Linked DNA regions of Labrenzia sp. VG12. The protein of the gene in region 2 interacts with the protein of the main gene of each other region in a pairwise test. Links are inferred from orthologs where the notes say so. Each region holds a gene or a part of one and is shown on either strand. Other genes may lie near its edges.

Region 1 (14,568 bases), 2.9 Mb from region 2 along the record:
CGGAATGCGCTGGCAAGGCCCTGGATCTGCGCCGGGCCAGCCACAAGACCCTCGAAGCCGTGTCGAACGATCTGGAAGGCCTCGGCTTCAACCGGGCTGTTGCCCGGCTCTACGAGCTGGTCAACACCATCAGCAAGGTCTTCAACGAAGGTGTCAGCGATGATGCCACCGAATATGCCGTGCGTGAAGCGGCAGACTTCCTGGTTCAGATGATGGCTCCGATGATGCCGCACCTGGCCGAGGAATGCTGGTCTGCCCTTGGCCATGACAACCTGATCTCCGAAGCGGATTGGCCGGTGGCGGATGCCGCGTTGCTGGTCGAGGATTCCATCACCTATCCGATCCAGATCAACGGCAAGAAACGCGGCGAGCTCTCCATTGCAAAAGAGGCTTCCAAAGAGGAGGTCGAAGCGGCTACGTTGGAGCTCGATTTCGTCAAGAAGGCGCTGAGCGGAAATCCGCCGAAAAAACTTATCGTGGTACCGCAAAGGATCGTGAATGTCGTTGTTTGACAACCTCTTCAAAACCGGTAGCAAGGCGCCGCAGCGTCTTGCCCTTTGCGTCGGCGTTGTGGCCGCTCTGACCCTGAGCGGCTGCCAGGTCAAGCCGCTCTATGGCACCAGCACAGGCGATTTCGGGTCTACACCGTCTCCCGTCGCTGCCGAAATGGCCGCCATCGACCTGGAATCGATCAACAGCCAGTATGCCAATGACGATGCCGCCCGGGTTCTCTACAACGAGCTGACCTACCGGTTTGAACGCGGCGCGGGATCGCCTGCGAAAAAATACCGGCTCAAGGTGCTGATGGATGTCAGCAGCGCGGAAGTTGGTGTCGAGCGGTTTGCCGACGTTCCGTCCGCCTATACCACGACCATGAACAGCACCTTTGTTCTCAGCGACATCAACACCAATGAGACGCTGATGACCGGCCGGGCCTTCAAGTCCGCGTCCTATGACTTCTCCGACCAGCGTTTCGCCAACAAGCGCGCTTACCGGGACGCGCAGGAACGGGTGGCTAAATCCGTCGCCGAGGACATTGCTGCCCGCGTCGCCGGCTATTTCGCCAGCCAGTCCTGACCCCTGACAGGAGCCGATCGGCGTGACCGTTCTCAAAGCTGCGGAGATCGACCGGTTCATCGCCAATCCACCCGAGGCCGGCGGTGTTGTGCTTGTCTTCGGACCGGACACGGGCCTGGTCTCGGAACGGGCAACCAAGCTGGTCTCGAAGGCCTCCGAAGGCGACAGCGATCCTTTCAATCTCATCAAGATCGACGCCTCGGAAATCAGCTCGGATCCGAATCGGTTGATCGACGAAGTCCTGACCGTTCCGCTCTTTGGCGGACGCCGGATTGTCTGGGTCAAGGATGCGTCCGGCAAGAACCTGACCCCGGCGGTCGACCCGGTCCTGAAACTGGACGACTGGCAGACACTGGTTGTTCTGGAAGCCGGCGATATCAAGAAGGGCGTTGGCCTTCGCAAGCTCATCGAAGGCCACAAGCGCGCCATCGCACTGCCCTGCTACGCCGACAATGACCGGGGCATCGACCAGCTGATCGACGAGGAAACGCGGGAAGCCGGGCTTACAATTACACGCGAAGCCCGCGCGGCCCTGCACAGCCTTTTAGGCGGCGACCGCATGGCCAGCCGCGGCGAACTGAAAAAGCTCTGTCTTTACGCCCTCAACAAGGGCCGTATCGAGAGTGAGGACATCGAGGCCGTCATCGGCGACGCTTCGGCCTTCGAGATGTCCGAACTGATCGACGCGGCGGCGACCGGCGATCTCGCAACGCTCGATCATGGCCTGGAACGCTTGGCCGATGCCGGCTCCAAGGCTTCGGTGATCGCCAACCAGACCCTCAAGCATTTCCAGCATTTGCATCGGATGCGAATCGATGTGGACCAGGGCAAACCGGCCCAGGCCGTCATCGATGGCCAGCGTCCACCGATCTTCTTCACCCGAAAGCCGAAATTCTCTCTGCAGCTGCGGATCTGGGCGCTGAAGGATCTGGAACGGGCCATGCAGATCCTGAGCGAAGCCACTCGAGTATCGCGCTTGAACGACGCCCTTGGCGTTCCGGTCCTGTCTGAAGCCTTGCTGACCCTCGGCCGTGTCGCGAGGGCGCGGAACCAGCGGCGCTAGGTTGCCTGAAGAGCGATATTTCCGTTCTTCTTCTCTGTGCCAACCACACCCACCAGCGTCATCCCGAGGAGCGTTTGCGCGCGTTTCAAAGGGTCGTCTCCATATACACCTGACAAGCGACCATCCTTCGAGACGGTATTACGCACCTCCTCAGGATGACGACATTGGGTGTTTGTGCAGTAGGGCAAACAAACAAAAGCCGGAGACCACATAGTGGCTCCGGCTCATAAAACTCTTTTACGACAGCAAGTTACCGCGTTTCGACGCCCAGTTTCTTGCACAGCTCGTCCAGCTGTTCCAGCGAAGTGTACTTGATCTTCAGATCGCCCGCTTCCTTGCCCGGCTTGTGCCCGACTGTCACCTTCAGGCCAAGGGAGTCGGTCAGGCGCTTTTCCAGAGACTTGGTGTCGGCGTCCTTCTCGGCCTTGGCGACCGGAGGCTTTTCACCCTTCAGTTTCGCAAGTGCATCCGGATCCTGGGAGATCTTTTCAGCATCACGAACGGTCAGACCCTTCTCGACGATCAGCTCAGCAAGGGCGGCGGGATCGTCGACCGTGATCAGGGCTCTTGCATGCCCTGCTGTCAGCAGACCTTCGGCCAGGTAATCCTTGACCGAGTTGGGCAGCTTCAGAAGCCGCATGGTGTTGGCGACATGGCTGCGGCTCTTGCCGATCACCTTGGCCAGTTCGCCCTGACTGTAGCTGAATTCAGCCGTCAGCTGCTCGTAGCCCATCGCCTCTTCGATCGGATTGAGGTCCGCACGCTGGACGTTTTCAATGATGGCAAGCTCGAGAGCTTCCTGATCGGTGACATCGCGAATGATGATCGGTGCTTCGTGCAGTCCTGCCCGCTGCGCGGCCCGCCAGCGGCGCTCACCTGCAATGATCTCGAAGCGATCCCGCTTGCCGGCCGCCGGACGCACCAGAATGGGCTGTACGATGCCCTTTGCCTTCAGGGATTCCGCAAGGTCTGCAAGGTCTTTCTCGGTGAAGGTCTTGCGCGGATTGCGCGGGTTCGGCTCCAGGTGTTCGATCGGCACCTTGCGGCTGTCACGAACGATCTTTTCGGGTGGCGCGGCAGCCTCAGGTGCCGAATCTCCGATCAGGGCCGCCAGACCCCGTCCCAAACGTTTGTTCTTGACGTCCTTTTCCGCCATGCCGCACCTTTTTCTTTTTATATTTCAATAAGATAGACCGTGACAGAGAGTGGCCCAGCCGTCACGGTCGCAAAATGTCAGTTCGGACCCGAATCCAACGTCGTTGCTCAGGCCGCAACCTTGCGCAATTCCCGCTCACGCTGGATGATCTCGGATGCCAGCCGCAGGTAAGCCTGGCTGCCGGCACATTTCAGATCATAAAGCAGAGCCGGTTTGCCATAAGATGGCGCTTCCGAGATACGCACATTGCGCGGAATGATCGTGTCGTAGACCGCGTCGCCCATGGTCTCGCGAACATCGGCAACCACCTGGCTGGAGAGATTGTTGCGGCTGTCATACATGGTCAGGACGATACCATGGATGCTGAGCTCGGCATTGAGCGCGTTCTTGACCTGCTCCACCGTGCTGAGCAGCTGGCTCAGACCTTCAAGCGCAAAGAACTCGCATTGCAGCGGCACAAGGATGGAATGCGACGCGGACAGCGCATTGATGGTGAGAAGGTTCAGGGACGGCGGGCAATCGACCAGAACATAGGTGAAGCCGATTTCCTGGAACAGACGCGAATGCGTCAGCTGCTGGATCGCATTGCGCAGCCGGAAGGCACGATCGCTTGTCGACGCGATTTCCAGTTCCAGGCCCAGAAGGTCCATGGTGGAAGGCGCCACCCAGAGACGCTGCACAGCGGTTTCCCGAACAGCCTCTGCCAGGGAACAGTCGCCACTCAGAATTTCATAAGTCGACAGACCGCGGTCGCGATGTTCAATGCCAAGACCGGTAGACGCGTTGCCCTGTGGGTCGAGATCAATCACCAGCACCTTTTCGCCAATGGCGGCAAGCGCAGTGCCGAGATTGATAGCGGTCGTGGTTTTCCCCACCCCGCCTTTCTGGTTCGCCAGCGCGAGCACGCGCGGCGTTTCGGGAAGCATGCTCATTGCCACAAGACCTTCCTGGGCTACTCCGGCCGGGCTGAAATGTCTGAAAGAAGAAGCATCCGGCTCATAGGATCAACAAGACTGGTCTTTTCTACCATGTCGAACTGCCAACGGGCAGAGGCTTCGTTAACTTCTCTCTGAAAATCCTGACCTTTGTGGAAAACGGCCTTTGCACCTGTCACTGTAAACGGCTCTGACAGCTGCAATAGCAGGTCAAGCGAAGCCAAAGCGCGGGCAGAGACAGCATCCACCGGGCCATGGGACCACTCTTTCGCAACCGATTCGATCCGGCCAGGATGCACCGTTCCCTTCGAACCGGTTTCCCGCAAGGCGGTCCTCAGGAAGGCGACCTTGCGCTGATTGCTTTCGATCATGTGGACATGCGCATCCGGTGTTTCAGACAGAAGGATGGCGGTGACCACGCCGGGAAACCCGCCCCCGCTGCCGATATCCACCCAGGTCCGGGCCTCTGGATAACTCCATTGGGTCTGCAGACTGTCCGCCACATGCCGGGTCCAGATGTCGGGAATTGTCGACGGCGCAATGAGGTTTTGTGCGGGTTGCCACTTCAAAACCAGGTCCACATAGATCTGCAGACGCTCCAACGTTTCACGTGAAACATCCCCATACTTATGCACAACCTGTCCAGAGCTGTTCAACACAACGGGTCGGCCCATCAGGCAGCGCCCCGCTGGCTCTGGCGTTTCAGATGCGACAGGATCAATGTCAGCGCCGCAGGTGTCATACCGTCCATGCGCGAGGCCTGGCCAAGGGTCGCCGGCCGGATATCGACAAGCTTCTGCTTGACCTCATTGGACAGACCGACAATCGCTTCGTAGTCGAAACCATCGGGGATCTGCAAGGCTTCGTCGCGTTTCAGCGCTTCGATATCTGCCTGCTGCCGATCCAGATAGACCGCATAAAGCGCGTCCGTTGCCACCTGCTCCGCAATGGCCGGGTCAATGTCCTGTAACTCCGGCCAGACAGCCGTCAGCCCTTCATAGGTCACCTTCGGATAGGACAGCAGATCGAAGGCCGAGCGGCGGACGCCATCCTGGTTGACCGGCAGGCCCTTCTTCTGAGCCTCCGAAGGTGTCACGGTCAGTGACTTCAGCAACTCCCGCGCTTCGGCGATCCTGACCATCTTGTCTTCGAACGCCTGACGCCGTTTATCCGATACAAAGCCCGCTTTGATACCGAGCGGCGTCAGTCTCTGATCGGCATTGTCTGCCCGCAGCGACAGACGGTATTCGGCGCGCGAGGTGAACATGCGATAGGGCTCGGTGATCCCGCGGGTGATCAGATCGTCGATCATCACGCCGATATAGCCTTCCGACCTATCGACGACCAAGGGGTCCTTCCCGGCGGTCTTGAAAGCCGCGTTCAGACCAGCGACCAGCCCCTGCGCGCCCGCTTCTTCATAGCCCGTCGTACCGTTGATCTGTCCGGCCAGATAAAGACCATCACAGCGCTTGGCTTCCAGCGTCGGCCGAAGTTCGCGCGGGTCCACGTGGTCATATTCGATCGCGTAACCCGGCTGCAGCACTTCGACATCCTCGAGACCCGGAATGGTCCTGAGGAAAGCGATCTGCGCATCTTCCGGCAGCGAAGTCGAAATGCCATTCGGATAGACCGTGTGATCGTCCAGGCCTTCCGGCTCCAGGAAAATCTGGTGCCCGTCGCGATCGCCGAAACGAACGATCTTGTCTTCGATCGACGGACAATAACGCGGCCCACGACCCTTGATCTCACCGGAATACATCGCGGACCGGGAGAGATTGTCCCGAATGATCTGATGGGTCTCAGGCGTCGTCCGGGTAATGTGACACGGGATCTGCGGGGTTTCGATTTTCTCTGTCAGCGCCGAGAACGGGATCGGATCCTCATCGCCTGGCTGCTCGTCCAGCCTGTCCCAGTGGATCGTCCGGCCATCCAGGCGTGCCGGCGTCCCCGTCTTCAGCCGACCGAGTTCAAAGCCGATCTCTTCCAGCGACTCCGACAGACCCATGGCCGGGGCTTCCCCCGAGCGGCCCGCCGGGATCTTCTGATCACCGATATGGATCAGGCCACGCAGAAAAGTTCCGCTTGTCAGGACGATCGACTTGCAGTGAACCATTCGTCCATCAGCAAGCTCGAGACCAGCAACAGCACGGGTATCCTCCGTCACCGCGAAACGGATCTTGTGGGCTTCCCCTTCCACGACCGAAAGACCGTCAATCGCAGCGATCTCCCGCTGCATCGCTTCACGGTAGAGCTTGCGATCGGCCTGGGCCCGCGGCCCGCGAACGGCCGGCCCCTTGCGCCGGTTGAGCATACGGAACTGGATCCCGCCCTGATCAGCGACCCGGCCCATCAGCCCGTCGAGCGCATCGATCTCGCGCACCAGATGTCCCTTCCCCAGACCGCCAATGGCCGGGTTGCAGGACATCACCCCGATGGTCTCGAAGCGATGTGTCACAAGCGCCGTTCTGGCGCCTGCCCGTGCTGCGGCGCTCGCGGCCTCACAGCCCGCATGGCCACCGCCAATCACGACAACATCGAATGTCAGTTCCTGATCGTTCATAGTCTCTACCGTTCACAGAGCCCGAGGAGTCATTTACCTGGGGCCCAGCATCATCCGGATCGGTTGTTGAGGATCAATGTCCGGCGCAATCGCCAGACTATCACAGACCGGTCTGACCGGCACTTGTACGCAGGGAGTTATAAGCCGAGAGCCCTTTTGGGTCAAAGCGGAATTCAAAGCCGCATAGCCGACCCGCACCTCAAGCGGATCAGATCCCGTTAAACAGAAACCACCGGATTCACGTGAAACACATTCCGGTTCTGAATCGACCCGCAGATACCTTCAAATGATTCACGTGAAACAGGCTATTTGCCGATACAGAAATCCCGGAAGATCACATCCAGCAGGTCTTCCACATCGATCCGACCCGTAATCCGCCCGAGCGCATCAGCCGCCCTGCGCAGGTCTTCGGCCCGAAGTTCGCCAGGCAGATGCTCTGACTCGACTGCGGTCCGCAACCCGGCCAGGCATTCTGTCAGATAATGACGATGCCGTTCCCGCGTTGCCAGAGGCGCTTCGCCAAGTGAAATCGTTTCCTCAGCAAAACGTGTCAGGCGGGTGAACAAGGGTGTCATGCCGTCTGCACTCTTGCTGGAACAAGCAATCTCCTGGATCGTTCCGGAAGAGTCTTGTTCCGGAAGAGTCTCAAGATCGCTCTTCGTGCGCACAGTCCAGACCGGCACATGGCTGCGCAGGTCCTCCGGCAAGCCTGCGGCCGGGTCATTCAGTTCAACACCATCCGGCTCCACAGCCCATAAGATCAGGTCGGCGGACCGTCCCTTTTCTTCCGCGCGTCGAATGCCCTCCCGTTCCACGATACCATCGGTCTGGCGCAGACCCGCCGTGTCGACCAGGGTCACCGGGTACCCGCCGAGATCCAGATGGACCTCAATCACGTCCCGTGTGGTGCCGGCTTCCTCCGTCACGATGGCAACATCCCGCCCGGCAATGGCGTTCAGCAGGCTCGACTTGCCGGCATTCGGTGCGCCCATCAAGACGACCTGCAGACCGGAGCGAAGCCGTTCGCCGCTTTTCGACCTGACCAGGTGATCGGCAATCTCACCGTGAAGGCCGCTCGCCTCTTTCCAGACCTCGTCGGCGACACTGCCGGGAACATCCTCTTCATCGGCAAAATCGAAATCCGCCTCGATCATCGCCCGCATATGGATGAGCCTCTTTCGCCAATTCTCGTAAAGAGTTCCGAGCGCGCCCCCCATCTGACGCAGGGCCTGGCGGCGTTGGCTTTCGGTCTCCGCGGCGATGAGATCGGCAAGGCCCTCAACCTCTGTCAGATCCATCCTGCCCCGGTCAAAGGCCCGCCGTGTAAACTCCCCCGCCTCCGCAGGACGACAGTCGTTGAACCCGCTCAGGACAGACAGAAGACCGGCGACAACGGCCCTACCTCCATGGCACTGGAACTCGGCGACATCCTCTCCTGTGAAACTCGCCGGGCCCTCGAAATAGAGAACCAGCGCCTCATCCAAAACATCGCCAGTCTGCGGATGGGCAAGCCGTGACAGCATCGCCTTGCGCGGCTCCGGCAGGCGGCCGCACAGACATTCGACGATCTCCCGGGTCCGTGGTCCGGACACCCGGATCACCGCAACGCCGGACGGCACCGCGCCGCTGGAAAGCGCAAAGATCGTGTCTGCCATTTTTTCTCTTTCAGCCGGTCCTGCAGGAATGGACCGCCTCTTTAACAAGTCTTTCCACCAACCGGAAGATCACTCGCCTTCCGTTCCGCGGGCGAATCGAAACAAAGCCGGGTGCTGATTTCGCGGAAGCCTTTGTTTCACGTGAATCAATCACGGCGCTATCGGCTAAACGAATTGCCGCTTCAACCCAGAACCGTCTAGAGGATGGGCCAGGAATTCAACAGAGCTTTTTATCTGTCTATCCAGCAGGCGAGACGCCATGTGCCTCTTTAGAATGACATTCTGGAGGTCGGAGTACCTACTCCCCCAGCTTGGCCGCTCCCCATATCGGAGCCGATTCAAAATCACGGATTCACGTGAAACACCTGGTCTCTGTCGAAATCCTCCGCTTCCGTGTTTCACGTGAATCGGAGAGCTACCGATGTTCACCCTATCCAGATTGGTGTTTCCACTCCTGCCTGGACAGGCGATAGAGCACATGAACAGAGCATGGGTGATCCTTCGGAATTGCCGGGTGCCGGAAGTCGCCTGCACCATCCCGAGTCATTCCGATCCGCTCCATGACCCGCCGCGAAGGGCTGTTGCCCGGGATGGTAAAAGAGACGATCTCCTCATATCCCTTCGTCTCGAACCCGAATCGAAGCCAGGCCCTGGCAGCCTCGCTTGCATACCCCATACCCCAGGCGCTTTGCTTTAAACGCCAGCCGATATCGACACAGGGAGCGAAAGACAAGGAACCGGCAGAATGGACATCGAGACCAGCAAAGCCGATGAATTCTCCGGTCGACTTGACTTCCAGAGGTGAATAGAAAACGCCGTGCCTTTCGAAACAGTCTCTACCCATGGAAATCAGCTTCGCCGTTTTTTCCCTGGTCAGACAGTTCGGGAAGAACCGCATCACGGCCGGATCAGCACAGATGGCAGCAAAGGCGTCCAGATCGGCCTCCCGCCACATTCGAAGTCTGAGCCGATCTGTTTCCAGTTCAAAGTCGGTCGGCACTGTCTTCATCCGCCTTTCAGGGCTTGAAACCTGATCTCACGTCCATCGCTGAGGATGTCCGAAAGCGTTTCACGTGAATCTGCCACCGGGCCTCCTTCAGTATCGGTCACACCTGCTGTGCCAACCAGTTGGTCTTGCTCAACCGGTAAAGCACATGCTCGGAAATCGGATGATCTGCCGGAAGGCTAGGATGGCGGAAATCACCGTCGAAATCGCGGGTCATGCCAATCCGCTCCATGACTTTTTGCGATGGCAGATTGGCCGGGATGGTAAAGGCAACGATTTCCTCAAGACCAACAGTTTCAAAACCGAATCGAAGCCAGGCCCTGGCCGCTTCGCTCGCATATCCCTTTCCCCAGGATGACTTGCTCAATCGCCAGCCGATTTCAACACATGGATCGAACGGCAATGGTGCAGCGTAGGTTGGAACATTCAGACCCACGAAGCCAAGGAATTCTCCGGTCTTTTTGATTTCGACAGGGGCAATGGAGAAACCGTCCTTCTCCTGCTTTTCCTGCGCGCGCGCGATCAGTTGTTCTGATTTCTCCCGGGTCAATGGTTCAGGGAAATAACGCATGACCTCCGGATCAGCACACAAGGCCGCAAAAGGTTCAACGTCGCCTTCCTGCCACGCGCGCAGGAGCAATCTGTCTGTTTCCAGAAAAACAGTCTTGGTCATGAAACGGATCCGAATCAAAAGGTGGGTGGATTCACGTGAAACAGGGAGTGTTAACAAAAAGTAAAGGCGCGAACTCTAGCGAGTCGCGCCTCTGGATAGTGTGAGATCCGGATCGGATCAAGTGTTCATGCTGTCGAAGAAGTCGTCGTTGGACTTGGTCTGTTTCAGCTTGTCGAGCAGGAACTCGACCGCATCGACCGTGCCCATCGGGTTGAGGATCCGGCGCAGAACAAAGGTCTTCTTGAGCCGCTCGTGCGGAACCAGAAGCTCTTCCTTGCGGGTGCCGGAGCGCTGGATATCGATCGCAGGATAAACGCGCTTGTCGGAAATCTTCCGGTCCAGGATGATTTCGGAGTTACCCGTCCCCTTGAACTCTTCGAAGATGACTTCGTCCATGCGGCTGCCGGTGTCGATCAGAGCGGTCGCGATGATCGTCAGAGAACCGCCCTCTTCAATGTTACGGGCAGCACCGAAGAAACGCTTCGGCCGCTGCAGCGCATTGGCGTCGACACCACCGGTCAGGACCTTGCCCGAGGACGGCACGACGGTGTTGTAGGCACGGCCCAGGCGGGTGATGGAATCGAGCAGGATGACAACGTCGCGACCATGCTCGGTCAGGCGCTTGGCCTTTTCAATCACCATCTCGGCAACCTGCACGTGGCGGGAGGCGGGTTCGTCGAAGGTCGACGACACCACTTCCCCGTTCACGGTGCGCTGCATGTCAGTCACTTCTTCCGGACGTTCATCGATCAGAAGAACGATCAGATAACATTCCGGGTGATTGTTGGTGATCGACTTGGCAATGTTCTGAAGGAAGACGGTCTTACCCGTGCGCGGCGGTGCGGTGATCAGGGCGCGCTGGCCCTTCCCGAGCGGCGCAACCAGGTCGATGACCCGGGAAGACAGATCCTTGATGGTCGGATCTTCGATTTCCATCCGGAAACGTTCGTCCGGATAAAGAGGTGTCAGGTTGTCGAAGTGAACCTTGTGCCGGGCTTTTTCCGGATCTTCGAAATTGATGGTGTTCACTTTCAGAAGGGCAAAGTAGCGTTCGCCTTCTTTCGGGCTGCGAATCTGCCCTTCGACTGTGTCCCCTGTCCGCAGGGAAAAACGGCGGATCTGCGAGGGTGAGACGTAAATATCGTCCGGGCCCGGCAGGTAGTTCGCATCGGGAGATCTGAGGAAGCCGAAGCCGTCCTGCAGGACCTCGACGACGCCTTCGCCGATAATTTCCACATCCTGGGCCGCGAGGTTCTTCAGGATGGCGAACATCAGCTCCTGCTTGCGCATGGTGCTGGCGTTTTCGACTTCAAGCTCCTCGGCAAATTGGAGCAGCTCTGTCGGTGTTTTTTCTTTTAGGTCTTTGAGTTTCATTTCCCGCATCGAGTTGGGGTTTGATTTGTTGTTTTGGATGAGATTTGGAAGGTCGTTCTGAGCCGGATGTGATGGGTCGGCCAGAAGATATCTGAGAGACTTTTAGACGTGTCCAGATTGTCCGGCATCTGCGGTGCGACTGAAAACGTGCACTGCGCCGTTAGAAGATGGGCGGAAGATACGTCGTTTTATGGTAAAGCGCAAGCCGGGAAAACTGCCAGTTTTTTAGGCTACCGACATGTCCGGCCATCTGTGAAATGGGCAGCCGCTGTCCAGCCGCCGCCCATAACTCCCGTTGAGGCAATTCAGAACGGTTTGACGATCACGAAAATGACGATGCCGATCATCAGGACCGTCGGCACCTCATTGAGGATCCGGTAGTAACGCGCCGGCTTCGTGTTTTCGTCCCTGGCAAACTTTTTCACGCAGCTGCTCAGGTGACCGTGAACCCCGGACATCAAGAGAACGAACAGGAACTTGGCGTGGAACCAGCCGTCCTGCCAGGCCTGCAGTTCCCAGGCCAGCCAGAGACCGAAGAGCCAGGAGGCGATCATGGCCGGATTGATGATGGCCTTCAGAAGACGGCGCTCCATTACCTTGAAGGTTTCCGACTGAACGGAGCCCGGTTCGGCATCGACATGATAGACGAAGAGCCGGGGCAGGTAGAGCATGCCCGCCATCCAGGCGATGATCGAAATGACGTGAAGCGCCTTGATCCAGAGAAAGAGATCCACGGCTCAGCCTTTCCTGACCAGTTCGACCATGCGGGCCACGTTCTCCGGATCCGCATCCGGTGTCACGCCGTGACCCAGATTGAAAACCAGGGGACCCTTGTCGAAGGTTTTCAGGATGTGATCGACCCCGTCTTCCAGCGCCTTGCCGCCGGCAACCAGCCGCATCGGATCGAGATTGCCCTGGATCGGCACTTTCTTCTGGATATTCAGGGCCACCTCATCCGGCGCCGTCCAGTCAAAGCCGACCGCGTCCACTCCCGTGCCCTCCACATAGGCTGCCATGCGGGCGGAAGAGGCTTTCGGAAATCCGATGATCTTGGCGTCGGGACGTTCCTTGCGCACGCCGTCGACAATCCGCCGTGTCGGTTCGATCGACCAGCGCTTGAAACCGGCCTCGTCGAGAACACCAGCCCAGGTGTCGAAGATCTGCACCGCGTCGGCACCTGCATCGAGCTGGCGGATCAGATAGCGGATCGAAGCCGTTACCAGCTGGTCGATGAACCGCTGCATCAGATCCGGGTTCCGATAGGCACCAACACGCGCGGCAACCTGATCCTGGGTGGTGTGGCCGGCGACGGAATAACACGCAACGGTCCAGGGAGCGCCACAGAAGCCCAACAGGGTCGTTTCCGTGGGCAGCTCGGCGCGAAGCCGCGAAACCGTCTCTATGACCGGTTTGAGATGATCCTCGGCTCTGTCCTGCTCCAGACGATCCAGGAGGTCGGATGAGAGAGGTTCCAGAACAGGACCCCGTCCTTCTTCAAAACGAACCGGGTACCCGATCGCGTCCGGTACGACGAAGATGTCGGAAAACAGAATGCTTGCATCAAAGCCATACCGGCGTATCGGCTGGAGAGTGACTTCGGTTGCAAGGTCGGGCGTGTAGCAGAACTCCAGGAAGTTGGCTGCCTGGGATCGAACCTTGCGATATTCGGGAAGGTAGCGTCCTGCCTGACGCATCATCCAGATGGGGGGCGGCCAGAGTTTTTCTCCTGAGAGAACCCGCATCACTGCCCTGTCTTTGGATTGCATGAGGTTGCGCCTTTCCCACATTTCAAATCAATAAAGATTCTTATTTTGAATCTGTTTTTTCTATTTGTGCGTGGATTACCGGGATCATTTTCTGTCCACAATCCATGCGGCTGATTTTCTTGGCGGGAAAAATCGGCGCGATTGTGCAGCAGATTTCCTCCCCAGGAGTCGATAACAGAATAAGCGCAGATATTCCAACCGCTTGCTCGCGTGTTTACGTTTCGTTAAGGAATTGGGCGTCAGTGGACAGTCTGTCGATATGTCACAGCGGACATGTTAATCCACATCCATGCACATCCGTTTCGGCATCGGTTTGCGCGCGTTTAAGCATTGTTAACAATTTCGGCTGAGCGGGCATAAACTTCGTGATAGGCACAAGGCTGAAACCGATCTGCCCAAATCATCAACAGGCCTGGGGATGACACCGTGAACAAGTCGAGACACTACTTTCACCTGCATCTTGTGTCCGACTCCACCGGAGAAACCCTGATGACCGTGGCGCGCGCTGCAACGGTTCAATACGAAAATGTCCAGGAAATCGAGCATGTCTATCCGCTCGTGCGATCGCAAAAACAGCTTGATCGGGTCATCAGCGAAATCAGCAAGGCGCCGGGGATAGTTCTCTACACGCTGGTCGACGAGGAAATCGCCAAGCGGCTGGAGATGAAGTGCCGCGAACTCGGTGTTCCCTTTGTCAACATTCTGGATCCGGTCTTTGCGGTCTTCCAGTCCTATCTGAATGTGACCCAGACCCACCGGATTGGTGGCCAGCACGAGCTGGACGCGGAATATTTCCAGCGCATGGAAGCGCTGAACTACACGATGATGCATGACGACGGCCAGATCTGGGACGATCTGGAATCCGCGGATATTGTGCTGCTCGGCATTTCGCGCACGTCGAAGACGCCGACCTGCATCTATCTGGCCAATCGCGGCATCAAGGCCGCGAATGTCCCGCTGGTGCCCGGTATTCCCCTTCCCGACCATGTGAAAAAGCTGAAAACACCGATGATCGTCGGTTTGATTGCCTCGGCCGAACGCATTCAGCAGATCCGCCGGAACCGGGTGCTGTCGCTGAATTCGGAAGGCTATAACGACACTTATGTGGATCGGAAGGAAATCTCCCAGGAGATCAACATGACCCGGCGCCTGTGCTCCGAGCAGGGCTGGCCGTTGATTGATGTGACGCGCCGGTCTGTGGAAGAAACGGCGGCGGAGATCCTCACATTGTTCAAGGACTACAAGGAAAAGCGGGAAGATGCCGGCGAAGAAAATCTTTGAGCGCGGCACCAGACTGAAGGAA
Region 2 (14,734 bases):
TTTCGGCACGGTCGGATATGGCAGCACCCTCGGTGAGGCCCTGGTTGCCGAGGGCCTTGCAGGACTGTTCAGCCATCAGCTTTACGGCAATGCGCCGGAGCCCTGGGAAGCCCCGGAGGCGTCGGATCTCGACCACCTGGAGGCCGCGGACGCCGCCTGGGATGCGGCGGCTTACGATCACAGGGCCTGGTTTTTCGGATCCGGCGACTACCCGCGATGGCTGGGTTACCGGCTCGGGTACCGCCTCGTCGAAGCCTACCTGACGGCGCATCCGGCCCAGACCGCCGCCAGCCTGGCGGACGCGCCGGCTGCCGATTTCCGATCCGTGGTGAAGTCGCTCGCCGCATGACAATAACAACGCCCTTGTCCAGAGGACCAGAATGACTGCTCTTGCCAGCGCAAAGGACACCGACATGGTGGAAATGACAACAAGCGCCAGCCCGAACCGGGTAATCGACATCGACAACCTGTCGCTGACCTTTCAGACAAACGACGGCCCTGTTCACGCCCTGTCGGACATCGACCTGAAGATTGATGAAGGCGACTTTGTCTCATTCATCGGCCCGTCCGGCTGCGGCAAGACCACCCTCCTGCGCGTGATCGCCGATCTGGAACGTCCGACCGCCGGCTCGATCACGGTCAACGGCATTTCCCCTGAAGAAGCCCGGCTCAACCGCGCCTATGGCTACGTTTTCCAGGCCGCCGCGCTCTACCCCTGGCGCACTATCGCCAAGAATGTCGCCCTGCCCCTCGAGATCATGGGTCTTTCCAGAGCAGAGCAGCAGGAACGCATTGCCCGCAACATGGAACTGGTCAATCTTGCCGGCTTTGAGAAAAAATTTCCCTGGCAGCTCTCCGGCGGCATGCAGCAGCGCGCCTCCATAGCGCGGGCGCTTGCTGTCGAACCGGATCTGCTTCTCATGGACGAGCCTTTCGGCGCCCTTGATGAAATCGTCCGCGACCACCTCAACGAGCAGCTCCTGCAGCTCTGGGCCAAGACCAACAAGACGGTGGTGTTTGTCACCCACTCGATCCCCGAGGCCGTGTTCCTGTCGACCAAGATTGTCGTCCTGTGCCCGCGCCCAGGCCGCATCTACGACGTCATCGAAAGCGACCTGCCGCGCGACCGTGACCTCGACATCAGAGAAACCCCTGAGTTCCTGAAGATCGCCCACCGCGTCCGGGACGGACTCAGGGCCGGACATTCCTATGAAGATTGAGGTGTCACAAACCGCTTGTATCGTGATCGCCGGACTTGATCCGGCAAGTCAGGCCGTTTCCTGTCCGCTTACTCAGACCAGGAAGGTTTGCAAGTGTCTCGGGATGAATGCCCAGGTCAAACCTTCGTATCGCAAGGACAGACCTTTTCCATGACCCAAGCCCGTTTTGCACCCCAACGCTGTCGCAATCTCCTCACCCGTTGTGCCATCGGAGCGATCCGCTGCCTGGCAGCCCTCCTCCTCCTTCTTGGTCCGGCGACGGCCCTGACGCTGGAACCTTCAGCCACCAGAAGCGAGCAGGGTTTTGATGTCTTTGCCTTTGTCACGGTCGACACGAATTGGCAGGAAAAATGGCAAACCCCGCGCAGCACTACGCCGATTTTCGACACGCGGTCCAACGTGTCCCCGGGTCAGACCATCACGCTTCTGATACTTTTTCGTGGTGCGGAAATGAACGAGAAAGGCATCAACCTGGCATGTGACGTCAAGATCATCGCTCCGGATGGCGCGGTTCTGGGCGAATTGCCGCCGACACCATGCGGCCAAGGCAAAGTCCCGAATCCGAAAACCGACTTCTACATGGCAACCCGCAATGTCGAGATCCTGCTCACCGATGACTTCCCGAGAGGACCCTTGGTTTTTCTCGTCGGCGTGAAGGACAATCTCCGGGACGTCCACCTTCCCCTGGCCCTCGCTGTCAACGTTGTTGACGCAAAACAGTAACGCGCACATCGAGCAAAAACAGAAAGTAGATCGCAGCCCGTGCAGTTTGAATCGCCCATTTCAACACGCCTCAGGACCAGCCAGACCCATGCTGGCAACATCATTTCCGTGCGGGCGAAGAAAGAACCCTTCGTCATGTTGTTCATGAGCGTCTGGCTGTGCGGCTGGACGTTTGGCGGGGTCACGGCCGGCAGCGTGCTCCTTACAGGTGGCGGCGATCTGGACGGCAGACTGTTCCTGAGTTTCTGGATGATGGGCTGGGCCGTCGGCTGGGTCCTCGTCACCTCAAGCTTGCTGTGGATGCTGGCAGGACAGGAAAGCCTGACTGTTTCGAGAACACATGTCACCAAGACGGTGTCCATCCCACTGATCAACTGGAGCTGGCATTACAATCCAGCGCTTATGACCAAGACCCGGCGAAACGTTGTTCCATCAACGCGCTACGGGCGCAACCAACTCAACAATCCACTAGGCAAACAGGGCCGCGTGGCCTTTGACTACGGCCAGAAGACAGTCACCTTTGGAGCAGGATTGGACGACGCGGAAGCCGATTTCGTTTTGGACAGTCTCAAGAGCGGACTGGGACTGAGAAGAGAGGCCGCATGAGCGAGACATCAATTCAAATCTCAACACGCCTCAAACACATGTCGGACGACGGCAAGACCTACGGGGTCGGCCCTGTTCCGGCTCCCGGTCAGTTCTTCGTCCGGCTTCGCCTGAAAAACACCACGCACATGCTCACGGACTGGATTGAAGAAATCGAAGCCCAGGCCATCGCCGGAGCCATCAACAAACGCCTTGAAAAAGCAAGGAGGCAGGCCGCATGACAGACGCCGCCCTCACCCCGACCCGCAGCACCAACCCGTTCGCCGGTCTGATGTCCGGCACGGTCGGCCCGGTTGTCGTGGTTGTCCTGGCGATCCTCGCCATCTGGTACATCGCCGCCGTTGCACTGAACACGCCGTTTCAGCATGAACTTTACAAGCGCGCCAGCCAGACAGATGTGCCGATGAGCCAGCTGGTCAGCGACACGCTGGCCCAGGACAGGCCCGTCCTGCCGGCCCCTCACCAGGTGATCGTGGAGATCTGGAACACGACCGTTGAAAAGAAGATCACTTCCAAGCGCTCGCTGATCTATCACTCCGGCATCACGCTTTCTTCCACGCTGATGGGGTTCCTGATCGGTACGACGCTCGGCATTTTGCTGGCCATCGGCATTGTGCATTCGCGCGTGCTCGACAAGTCCCTGATGCCCTGGATCATTTCCTCCCAGACGATCCCGATCCTGGCAATCGCACCGATGATTATCGTGGTTCTGAACGCCGTCGGCATTTCCGGTCTTCTTCCCAAGGCGATGATCTCCACCTACCTGTCCTTCTTCCCGGTTACCGTCGGCATGGTGAAGGGCCTCAGATCACCTGAAGTGATGCATATGGATCTGATGCACACCTATTCCGCGACCCGCCTCCAGACGTTCTGGAAGCTGCGCCTGCCCTATGCCGTGCCCTATCTCTTCACCTCCATGAAGATCGGCATGGCCGCGTCTCTTGTCGGGGCAATCGTGGGAGAACTGCCGACCGGCGCCGTTGCCGGGCTTGGTGCGCGTCTCCTGGCCGGATCCTATTACGGACAGACGGTCCAGATCTGGTCCGCGCTTTTGATGGCCGCCTTCCTGGCCGGTTCCCTGGTGGCGCTGATCGGCATCCTTGAAAAACTCACCTTGAAACGCATGGGGATGGCGCGATGACAACAATGTCTGCTTCCAAACGCCGGTTTGACATGCCCGCCCTTCTGGCCTGGTTTGTCGTCGCCATGGTCGTTGTCGGCCTGTTCAGCCCGATCTTCGGCCCTGATTATGGCATCATGGATGTGCCGCGGCTGGCAATTTGTCTGGTCATCCTGGCAATCGCCGGTGTGCGCTACGAGCTCGGCTTCATGCGCAATCTCGTCGGCGACCTGATCCTGGGCCTGGTCACGGCCGTTGCCGCGTGGTTGCTGGTGTCCACGGTGACGAACCATGCCGGAGAAGCCAGGCTGGGTTTCTGGGCCCTGACGGTGGCCACCTGGGCTGCCTCCTGGCTCTTTGTCGAACGGCTCGCAATCTGGAAGGCAGCATCTCCGCTCGCCCAAAGACTGGTCAATCTGGCGATCCCGGCCATTTTCGGCATCACCCTGCTGGTGCTCTGGCAGCTGATCGTCACAGGGGCCGGGGTTCCCAAGGTGCTTCTGCCCGCTCCTTCGGAAATCTGGGTCCGGCTGACGACCTCGGTGCCGACACTCTGGGCCGATTTCCAGCAGACCTTCCTGAAGGCCGTTCTCGCCGGCTACGTGATTGGCTGCGGCAGCGCCTTCATCGTGGCGATCCTGGTCGACCGGGTCCCCTTCCTGCGCCGGGGTCTTCTGCCCATCGGCAACCTAGTTTCGGCGCTGCCGATCATCGGCGTTGCGCCGATCATGGTGATGTGGTTCGGCTTCGACTGGCCGTCCAAGGCCGCCGTCGTCATCATCATGACCTTCTTTCCGATGCTGGTGAACACGGTCTCCGGCCTTGCCGCGTCCGACAGCATACAGCGCGATCTGATGCGGACCTATGCCTCCAGCTACTGGCAGACCCTGCTCAAGCTGCGCCTGCCGATGGCGATGCCCTTCATCTTCAATGCGCTGAAGATCAACTCCACCCTGGCCCTTATCGGCGCCATCGTGGCGGAATTCTTCGGCACGCCGATTGTCGGCATGGGCTTCCGGATCTCCACGGAAGTCGGCCGCATGAACGTGGACATGGTCTGGGCGGAGATCGCGGTCGCGGCCCTCGCCGGCTCCCTGTTCTACGGCCTCATCGCCCTTCTGGAACGCGCCGTCACCTTCTGGCACCCGTCGGTCAGGGGGGGGCGTGCCTGACTTTTCATGGTCCGAATTCTTGATTGCTGCGGTGGTCCTGTTGGTGTTCGCAGCCTTTCTGCTTGCGCCACTGCTCGATAATTATTCGGAATATAGAAGAAGGCGCGCTCCCTATGACGGTTTCAAGGGGCATTCAAAGGCTATGCGGATTCTCATGGTGATTGTCGCCATTCTGGGCTTTGTTGGCTGGCTGTTCATGACTTTCGCAATGAACTTCTCCTAAAGCCCCTTGTCTGCCGCTTAGGCCCATAGGTTGCCATACCCTCCACCGACATTCCGGACAAGCGCAGTGAAGCTGCGCGCCGATCCGGAAACCAGACATCAGCGTGAGCGCAAGCGAACTCGAAACAAGACGGATTTTGAGCGCTTTCAGCGCAGATGATGTCTGGGTTCCGGATCGGCGTTCGGCTGCGCCTTACTTGTCCGGAATGACGGTGGAGAGTTAGACGGCTCCGCGACGGCTGAAACCAGATATCCGGTTTCAATGGGTCTTAAGATTTGCCATAACCCCGCAAGACCCTTCCTGCTGACCTGACCAATTGACCCAAGGCCTTCCATGACCCCCAGCCGCGACATCTCCCGTCTTATCGAAATCATGGCCGCGCTCCGGACGCCCGTGACTGGCTGTCCCTGGGACCTGGAGCAGAATTTCGCGACCATCGCACCCTATACGCTGGAAGAGGCGTATGAGGTCGCGGACGCCATCGCCAAGAACGATCTGGTGGAGCTGCGCGAGGAACTCGGAGACCTGCTCCTTCAGGTCGTCTATCACGCCCGCATGGCCGAGGAGGACGAACATTTTGACTTCGGCGACGTGGTCGAAGGCATCACCAAAAAACTGATCCGTCGTCACCCTCACGTTTTTGGCGATGAAAACGGCGAGAAACCGGACCTGGTGAAGGGCATCTGGGAACGGATCAAGGCAGAAGAACGGGCAGAAAAACGCGCTGAACGGGAAAAGCTGGGCCTTGTTGAACCGAACAAGGGGTTCCTCGACGATGTGCCGACCGCCTTTCCCGCACTTCAGGAGGCTGACAAGTTGCAGCGCCGGGCGTCAAGGGTCGGCTTCGACTGGAACGATGCGAGACTGGTGCTCGACAAGATCCGCGAGGAAACCCACGAACTCGACGAAGAACTTTCAAAGGGCACACCGGACAAGGACCGCATGACGGACGAACTCGGTGATACCCTGTTTGCCCTCGCCAATCTGGCCCGCCATCTCGACATCGATCCGGAAGAGGCCCTTCGGCGAACCAATCGAAAGTTTCGCAAAAGGTTCTCGTCGATCGAGAACCAGGCCCAAAGGACTGGAACCACGCTTGAGGCCATGTCGCTGGAAGAGATGGAAGCTGCCTGGCAGGCCGCAAAAGGCAATCAGGACTAGAATTTCTGACCAGCTCCACTTTTCCTTTACTGTACGAATCGCCAGATTGCCTCTTTTTTGTGCTTCGCTCATGATGCGTCGGATCGTTTTAACAAATACGAGCACGACGCGACCATGTGGCTGCGCCTATTTTCCTTCGTTATTCTGCTTGTCGGCGCAGCAAGTCAGCAAACACGCGCGGAAACCTGGCGGATTGCCTCGCTCGAATGGCCTCCCTATTCGGGGTCGGCCTTGCAGGATGGCGGACTGGCCGTCCAGGCCCTGAGAGCGGCGCTTGGCAGGGCAGATATTGATCTCGTTGTCGATTACATGCCCTGGACGCGTGCACATGCAATCGCCAAGTCACCGGCCTATGTCGGTTATTTCCCGGCCTGGCCTGAAGAGGTCCTGGACGGGTTTGCCCCCTCCCTTCCCGTCAGCCAGTCTGTGGTCGGGGCCGTGATGAACGCGGATGCCGACCTGAATTGGTCAAATGTGGAGGACCTGTTCGACAGGCACCGGATCGGCTTTGTCGGAAGCTACGTCTACCCGATCGAGATCCAGCGCGAGATCCTGGAGCATTATCAGGTTGAAGACGGCGCCGAAAACGAACACGACCTGGCGCGCGTGCTGGCGGCCGGCCGCGTCGATGTTGTCCTGACCGATCCGAACGTGCTTCGCTTCGTTGCCGCCGAATTGTCGATAAAGTCCCGGGACTACAAGGTACACGTCTTTCACGAACACCCGCTCGTGATGGCCTTTACCAAGCGCGCGGGTTTTGCCGAAAAGAGAGATCTCCTGAACAACCTGCTGACAATTCAGGCCCCGATCACCGTCTGTTGCCATCAGGCCGAGCCGGGCTCGAACATCTCTGCCAACTAGGGCACAAGGCCTATTGAATGAAGGAGGCGTAGGTCTCGCGGAAGGGCCCGCGCTGCTTGTCGCTGACACGCACCTCGGCCGTCACGAAATCTTCGGCATCGCTCCGCTCAAGCACTTCTGCCATCTGATAGAGCCTGGCGAGCAGCGCCCCTTCCGCAACCGGCACTTTTACGGTCAGAATGTCGTCATGTTGCGCCATGAAGGCGTCGACGCGCGCAGACAGCTGTTCAATGCCCTCACCTGTCAAGGCTGAGAGAGCAACAGGACCTTCCGCACCTGCTTCCGTCAGCAACTTGTCGCGATAGGCAGGATCCAGACAATCGATCTTGTTCCAGACCTCGATGACCGGAGCCCCTGTCTGGGCATCCACGCCAAGATCTGTCAGCGTTTTCTTGACGTCTTCGGCCTGGGCATCGGTGTCGGTGTGGGAAATGTCCCGCACATGCAGGATCAGATCAGCTTCCAGAACCTCTTCAAGCGTTGCCCGGAACGCAGCGACCAGATGCGTCGGCAGATCGGAGATGAACCCCACCGTGTCCGACAGGATGACCTCACGCCCGTGGGGAAGCGTCACCTTTCTGAGCGTCGGATCGAGCGTCGCGAACAGGAGATCCTTTGCAAAGACGTCGGACTCGGTCAGTCGGTTGAACAGCGTTGACTTGCCAGCATTGGTGTAACCGACCAGCGCGACGACCGGCTGAGGGATCTTCTTGCGTTTCTTGCGATGCAGATCCCGGGTCCGGCGAACCTGCTCGAGCTGCTTCTGCAATGCGATGATGCGATCCTGGATCTGCCTGCGGTCAGCCTCGATCTGTGTCTCGCCCGGACCGCCCATGAAGCCGGCGCCACCGCGCTGGCGCTCAAGGTGGGTCCAGGATCTTACGAGGCGGCTTTTCTGCCAGGTCAGATGGGCAAGGTCCACCTGCAGCCGGCCTTCCTTGGTGCGCGCCCGATCACCAAAAATCTCCAGGATGAGCCCGGTCCGGTCAATGACCTTGGTCTTCAGGCGTCGTTCCAGATTGCGCTGCTGGACGGGCGTCAGCGGGTGGTCGATGACCACAAGATCAAGGTCCTCGCTGGCGACAATGCCTGCGAGTTCGGCAACCTTGCCTTCACCGAACAGCGTTGCCGGCTTCGGATTGTTGACCTTGACGACACCGGACTGAAGAATATTGAGATTGATTGCAGCGCTCAGACCGATGGCTTCTTCCAGCCGGGCTTCGGGGCTGCGGTTGCCGCGCAGATCACTGTTGTTGGCATCTCGGGTCAACAGGACCGGCTCCAGGATCATCGCACGAAAGGGCTGGGGCAGACGGTCCACCCCAGTGTCCTTTACTCTCAGCGATTTCTGCCCGGGTTCTTCCGTGCCGTTGGATTTAGAGAAATCTTCTGCGCGAGACTTCGGTTTCAATCAGCTTGCCTTTTCAGCGTTTTCCTCTGCCTGATCGAACAGTTGAACAGGTCCGTTTGGCATAATTGTGGAAATCGCGTGTTTGTAAACCAGCTGCGAGTGCCCGTCCCGGCGCAGCAGGACACAGAAATTGTCAAACCAGGTCACAACGCCCTGCAATTTCACACCATTAATGAGAAAAATTGTCAGAGGAGTTTTTTGTTTGCGAACGTGATTAAGAAAAGTGTCTTGGAGATTTTGTGCGCGCTCAGCCATCAGTCTTTTTATCCTATTTGCCCCGGATGCGGCCGAGCATCCGGCGTTTCAGCAGCTTAACGTCAAAAGCCGTTCTATTTCAAACACTAAGGTTTGACGTATTGTCTGCTTATTGTCTTGCCCACCAGTCGGGGCTGTCTGCCTCAGCCCGTCATTGTCTCGTTTTTTGGCCCAATAAGGCCAATCGAATCATACCGCCTGCAAATCAGTAGCAGTATGGAACAGTTCGCGCAATCGCGTTGCGACCGAACCGGGATGGCCATTGCCGATCATTCTGCCATCAACGCGTGTCACCGGCATCACGACACTGGTCGCAGCCGTGACAAAAGCTTCCTTCGCTTCAAAGGCCTCTTTCAGACTAAATGGCCTTTCTTCGAAGGTCAGCCCTTCCTTTTGTATTAGGTCAAGAACGACAGCACGCGTGATCCCGCGCAGGATACCACTTTCGGCCGGACGCGTGACGAGCGCCCCCTCCTTGGTGACAATCCAGGCATTCGTCGACCCGCCTTCGGTGACATTGCCATCTGCATCCACGTACCAGGCTTCCTTGCCACCGTTCTCCTTTGCATTCTGCTTGGCCAGCACATTCGGCAGCAGAGCAACGGTCTTGATGTCGACGCGCGGCCAGCGGTTTTCCGGATAGCTGACCACGGCAATGCCTTCGGCCGCCTGTGCGGCAGCTGCCGCCGGATTGGCGGAGCGCGCCGTTACCACGATCGAAGGTGCAACGGTTTCCGGCGGAAAGAAGTGATCGCGCTTGGAAACGCCACGCGTTACCTGGATATAGACGAGCCCGTTGCGCACGCGGTTCCGACGCACGACCTGGTGCAGGACAAACTCCACGGCCTTGCGGGTCATCGGCCAGTCGATGCGCAATTCAGAGAGCGAGCGGCCAAGCCGGTCCAGATGCCGCGGAATATCGACAATCTTCCCTTGCCAGACTTCACAGACCTCATAAACGCCATCGGCAAACTGGTAACCGCGGTCTTCCACATGCACAGCCGCATCGGCATGACGTACATACTGGCCGTTGACATAGGCAATCCGGCTCATGTGTCCTCCAGAATGAACGGTTCAACCTGAACCGATTGGTATTTTTGAAAGTTTTGACCTTTCGGTCAGGCAATTGCAAGAACTGAAGACGAGCGAAATGCCTTAAAAGAAGTCAAGACTGACACGGAACATCTGCTCGACCTGCCGCACGCGATTTGCGACGGCGAAAATCACAATCCTGTCTTGCGCCTGGATCTGGAGATCGCCATTGGGTGTCAGCACCTCGCCGCCGCGGAACACCGCTCCCACTCGGATACCTGACGGCAGGTCGATCACCCTGAGGGGTTTGCCGACCAGTGGCGACGTATCCAGCGCTTCGGCTTCCACGATTTCAGCAGCACCGTTTTGCAACGAATGAACGCCCCGGATACGCCCCCTGCGCACATGTTGCAGGATCCTTGAAATGGTCACGGCACGCGGATTGATGAAGGCATCGATGCCGAGCGCGTTGGCAAAGGCGGGATAGCTCGGATTGTTCAGAAGGGACAGTGAGCGGCGGCAGCCAAGCTTCTTGGCCATGACCGAGGACAGGATGTTGACCTCGTCCTCGTTGGTCAGCGCCACCATCGTGTCCGCATCCCCGGCATCGGCCTCGTCCAGAATGGTCTGGTCCAGCGCACTGCCATGCAGGATCACCGAGCGTTTCAGGTCATCGGCAACGGCCATGGCGCGTTCGCGCGAAGCTTCGATCAGCTTGATCTTGGTGCCGGTCTGCCTTTGTTCCAGAGCCTTTGCGACATAGAGCCCGATATTGCCGCCGCCTGCAATGATGACGCGGGCCGCCTCCGGCTCCTCGTGACCGAAGATGCTCAGGGTCCGGCGCACCTGGTCCCGGCGGGCAACCACATAGGCCAGATCGCCGGTCAGGATGGAGTCGCTGCTCTTGGGCACGAACAGCTTGTTGTTCCGGTAAAGCCCGACCACAACGGCCCCGAGATCGGGAAAGAGTTCCGTCAGCTGGCGCAGGGGTGTGTCGACAACGGGACAGTCCTCTTCGCACATGATCCCGACAACAACGACCTGATCATCCGCAAAGCGAACCGTTTCCACAGCGCCCGGCAAGGCCAGCCGACGCAACACCATTTCACCGACTTCGATTTCCGGCGAAATGATCACGTCGATCGGCATGTTGTCGCGCGAGAACAGGTTGCGCCAACGGCCTTGCAGATAGGATTGCGCACGTACGCGAGCGACCTTGGTGGGCACATTGAACAGGGAATGCGCCACCTGGCACGCGACCATGTTGACCTCGTCATAAAGGGTCACGGCCACAATCATGTCCGCCTCTTCCGCGCCGGCCTGCGCCAGGATGTCAGGATGAGCGCCATGACCGACGAAGCCGCGCACATCCAGCTGGTCGCCAATGGCATTGATCAGCTGGGGCGAGGAATCGATCACCGAGACGTCGTTTTGTTCCGCAGCCAGACGTTCGGCAATGCCGTAGCCCACCTGCCCCGCGCCACAAATCACGATTTTCATGGAAAGATCCCTTTCCCGGTCAGCCCGTTGTCACCACAGCCCATGCACAGGCCCTCAGGTCATTCCGAGGGTTTTCAGCTTCCGGTGCAGGGCAGATCGTTCCATACCGACAAATTCGGCCGTGCGCGAGATGTTCCCGTCGAAACGCTTGATCTGAGCCTGAAGATATTCACGCTCAAAGATCTCTCGGGCTTCACGAAGAGGCACGGACATCAGGTGCTCGCCGGTGCCCGAACTCGGCAGGTTCGGCAAGGTCTCGCCAATTTCCGCCGGCAACAGGTCGGCCGTGATGGTGCTGTCCGGTTCACCCCGGCTCAGGATCATCAGCCGTTCGACGTTGTTGCGCAGCTGACGCACATTGCCTGGCCAGTCATGGGTCTGGAGAACCGCCATGGCATCGTCGCCGATCGGCCGCAGCGGGATACCGGATGCGGTTGAAATCTGATCCATGAAGTGATGAACAAGAACCGGAATGTCCTCACGGCGCTCGGCAAGGCCCGGCACACGAAGCGGCACCACGCTCAGTCGGTGATAGAGATCCTGCCGGAACAACCCGGACGCAATATGCTCTTCGAGGTTTTTTGAGGTGGAGGACAGGATGCGGATATCAACCTGCACCTTCTGTGTCCCCCCAACGCGTGAGAAACTCTGTTCGACCAGAACCCGCAGGATCTTGCCCTGCGTTTCTGCCGGCATGTCCGCGACTTCATCGAGATAGAGCGTGCCGCTATGCGCCTCTTCCAGCGCCCCGATTTTCCGCAAGTTTCCGTTTTCGTCTTCGATACCGAAAAGTTCTTCTTCCATACGCGCCGGCGTGATGGTCGCGGCATTCAGGACGACAAACGGGCTCTTGTGACGAGGCGACTGATCATGAATCATGCGCGCCGCCTGCTCCTTGCCCGCGCCTGACGGGCCAACGATCAGAATGCGGCTGTTGGTGCCGGATATCTTTTGAATGGTCTGACGCAGATTATGCGCTGCCGACGAGTTGCCGATGATCTCGTTGCTGTCGCCGCTGCGTTGCTTCAGATCGCGGATTTCCCGCTTCAGGCTGGAGGCCTCAAGCGCACGCTCGACAATATGGATGAGCCGGTCCGCCTTGAACGGCTTCTCGATATAGTCATAGGCGCCGCGCTTGATGGCCGAGACCGCGGTTTCGATATTGCCGTGACCGGATATGATTACAACCGGCATGTCCGGATCGGTTTCCTTGAACAGATCCAGGAGCGCCAGACCGTCCAGGCGGCTGCCCATGAGCCAGATGTCGAGAATGACAAGCGACGGTTTGCGTTCCTTAACCGCAGCAAGAGCGCTGTCTGAATCATGTGCGGTACGTGTTCCATACCCGTCATCATCCAGAATGCCCGCGATCATCTCGCGAATATCGGTTTCGTCGTCAACGACTAGAATATCATGCGCCATGGGCAGTCACTGCTTGGTTTTGCGGTTCGGTCTCCTGGTCAACGTCGGCATGAACAGCCATTGTCAGTCGAACCAGGGTTCCCGTGTCGTCAGGGTTGCTTTTCGGGGCGTCCAGCAATTCAATGCCGCCGCCATGGTCTTCCAGAATCTTGCGGACAATAGCGAGGCCGAGACCGGTCCCCTTTTCCCGCGTGGTCATGTATGGCTCCAGAAGCCGAGCCCGGTTTTCCTCGGGCAGACCGATGCCATTGTCAATAACATCAATAACAATTCTGTCCGAACCGTCGGTGTCATCTGATCGAAGCCGAACCTCGACCTTGCCCTTGGGCATGTCTTCGCCGGTCCGGGCGCCAACGGCTTCAGTCGCATTCTTGACCACATTGGTCAGAGCCTGCCCCACCAGACGCGCATCGAATACAGCCGGAACGGCTTCGGGCGGCACATCCACCGTGACGCTGATGTCGGGATTGGCTACGGACTGCATGAAGGCGGCATCGCGGACCACTTCGCGCATGTCGCCGCTCACTTTCTTCGGCTTGCGCATGCGGGCAAAAGAGGAGAATTCATCGACCATCTGACCAATATCGCCCACCTGGCGGACAATCGTATCGATGCATTGGTCAAACACCTGACGGTCATCCTCGACCTTCTTGCCGTACCGGCGGCGTATCCGCTCAGCAGACAGCTGAATCGGCGTCAACGGGTTCTTGATCTCGTGGGCAATACGGCGGGCAACATCGGCCCAGGCAGAATTGCGCTGGGCAGATACCAGATCCGTAATGTCGTCCAGCGTCACGACAAAGCCCTGCTCACGCCGGGTGGATTGCTCACGGGTGATCCGGACGTTGATCGTGCGCAACCGTCCGCCCCGGGTAACCTCTATCTGGGTTTCCGGAAGACGATCATTGTCGTTTGCCTGAACGTCGGCGACACAATCGCTGAGTTCGGGCACCACCTCGCCTAGGGGCTTGTTGAGGATCTGAACCTCATCAAGCTGCAACAACTCGAGCGCAGAGCGGTTGACCAGCATGATCGAAGCTTCGTCGTCGACACTGATCACACCGGTCGAGACCCCTGACAGAACCGCTTCATTGAACCGGCGTCTGCGATCGATCTGTTCGTTCGCTGCCAGCAGCGCGTCGCGCTGACCCAGCAACTGCCCGGTCATCTTGTTGAAGGTCTCGCCGAGATTGGCAAGATCACCACCCGATTTTTCCGTCCGGACCTTGACGGCAAGATTGCCCTTGGCGACCTCATCCGCTGCCGAGATCAGGGCCCTGATCGGCGACACCAGCCGGTTGGCGAACCCGAAACCGATCCAGATTGCTGACAGAAGGAGAACCAACGCCACTCCGAGATAAACAAGCGCAAAGGCAAACTGCACGCCGAAACGACTGTTTTCCATCTGCTGGTATTGAGAAGCACCATCTTCGGCCAGCCGCAGATATTCAAGAACGCGCCGGTCGGTCGCGCGAACGGCATAGAGGTAGAAATTGTCATAGGCCGACAGTTTCATGATGCCGCCAACCAGATTGGACGTGCCCGGTGCAATCAGGATCGGATCTCCCGACTTGGCTCTGAAGAAACTGTCCGCCGGCGGCAAGGGAACTTCAATCGCCGGATCCAGAATGACCCGTGTGACCACTTCACCGCTGTCGTTCAGGATATAGGCCGCAAGGATACCGCGCAGCGACACCTGAGCGGCAAAAAACTGATCGAAACGCGTGGGCTCGAACTCGTAAACCGCCTTTGCCCGGTCGATGTCGTTCGACATGGCGATCAGGTCGCCGCGCAACACCCTTGCATGTTCCTGCAGATAGGCCTGCGCCACCGTCAGCGCATTGTCGATGATCTGTCGGGTCCGGTCTTCGAACCATCTGTCCAGACCGCGGTCCAATGTCACTGCAGCCAGAATGGCCATGAGAACAGCCGGCACGGCAGCAACAACACTGAAGAGTGCAACAACCCTCACATGGAGGCGCGCGGCTGCTCGCCCGCGCTGGCGCGCCTGCCAAAGTTTCAGGATCT

The links.
Region 1: the proteins of hfq (region 2) and rho interact in binary tests that used the Escherichia coli proteins (3 or more experiments, as listed by UniProt). The link is inferred for Labrenzia sp. VG12 from one-to-one orthologs.

What each region holds. Positions count from the first base shown.
Region 1 is NZ_CP022529.1:4,195,272-4,209,839, forward strand. The notes cover bases 9,376-12,209. They hold rho (transcription termination factor Rho), read right to left. Parts: upstream 11,509-12,209; coding sequence 10,243-11,508; downstream 9,376-10,242. Other genes in these bases: CHH27_RS19535 (GNAT family N-acetyltransferase), read right to left, coding at 9,376-9,455; CHH27_RS19540 (GNAT family N-acetyltransferase), read right to left, coding at 9,553-10,125; hemJ (protoporphyrinogen oxidase HemJ), read right to left, coding at 11,805-12,209. Outside these bases: leuS (leucine--tRNA ligase), read left to right, coding at 1-512; CHH27_RS19500 (hypothetical protein), read left to right, coding at 499-1,077; holA (DNA polymerase III subunit delta), read left to right, coding at 1,100-2,140; CHH27_RS19510 (ParB/RepB/Spo0J family partition protein), read right to left, coding at 2,391-3,296; CHH27_RS19515 (ParA family protein), read right to left, coding at 3,404-4,228; 16S rRNA (guanine(527)-N(7))-methyltransferase RsmG, read right to left, coding at 4,249-4,905; tRNA uridine-5-carboxymethylaminomethyl(34) synthesis enzyme MnmG, read right to left, coding at 4,905-6,791; tRNA uridine-5-carboxymethylaminomethyl(34) synthesis GTPase MnmE, read right to left, coding at 7,097-8,446; more of CHH27_RS19535, read right to left, coding at 8,877-9,375; more of hemJ, read right to left, coding at 12,210-12,233; hemE (uroporphyrinogen decarboxylase), read right to left, coding at 12,237-13,265; CHH27_RS19560 (pyruvate, water dikinase regulatory protein), read left to right, coding at 13,692-14,546; CHH27_RS19565 (Maf-like protein), read left to right, coding at 14,568-14,568. UniProt on the Escherichia coli protein: Facilitates transcription termination by a mechanism that involves Rho binding to the nascent RNA, activation of Rho's RNA-dependent ATPase activity, and release of the mRNA from the DNA template.
Region 2 is NZ_CP022529.1:1,335,194-1,349,927, forward strand. What follows is about bases 7,127-10,126. They hold hfq (RNA chaperone Hfq), read right to left. Parts: upstream 8,756-10,126; coding sequence 8,498-8,755; downstream 7,127-8,497. Other genes in these bases: hflX (GTPase HflX), read right to left, coding at 7,127-8,377; CHH27_RS06130 (D-amino-acid transaminase), read right to left, coding at 8,942-9,805; trkA (Trk system potassium transporter TrkA), read right to left, coding at 9,908-10,126. In the rest of the region: CHH27_RS06070 (DUF2268 domain-containing putative Zn-dependent protease), read left to right, coding at 1-349; CHH27_RS06075 (ABC transporter ATP-binding protein), read left to right, coding at 414-1,220; CHH27_RS06080 (hypothetical protein), read left to right, coding at 1,371-1,943; CHH27_RS06085 (hypothetical protein), read left to right, coding at 1,983-2,549; CHH27_RS06090 (hypothetical protein), read left to right, coding at 2,546-2,770; CHH27_RS06095 (ABC transporter permease), read left to right, coding at 2,767-3,690; CHH27_RS06100 (ABC transporter permease), read left to right, coding at 3,687-4,841; CHH27_RS06105 (twin-arginine translocase TatA/TatE family subunit), read left to right, coding at 4,834-5,064; mazG (nucleoside triphosphate pyrophosphohydrolase), read left to right, coding at 5,398-6,225; CHH27_RS06115 (hypothetical protein), read left to right, coding at 6,340-7,086; more of hflX, read right to left, coding at 7,097-7,126; more of trkA, read right to left, coding at 10,127-11,284; CHH27_RS06140 (sigma-54 dependent transcriptional regulator), read right to left, coding at 11,339-12,706; CHH27_RS06145 (PAS domain-containing sensor histidine kinase), read right to left, coding at 12,696-14,734. UniProt on the Escherichia coli protein: RNA chaperone that binds small regulatory RNA (sRNAs) and mRNAs to facilitate mRNA translational regulation in response to envelope stress, environmental stress and changes in metabolite concentrations.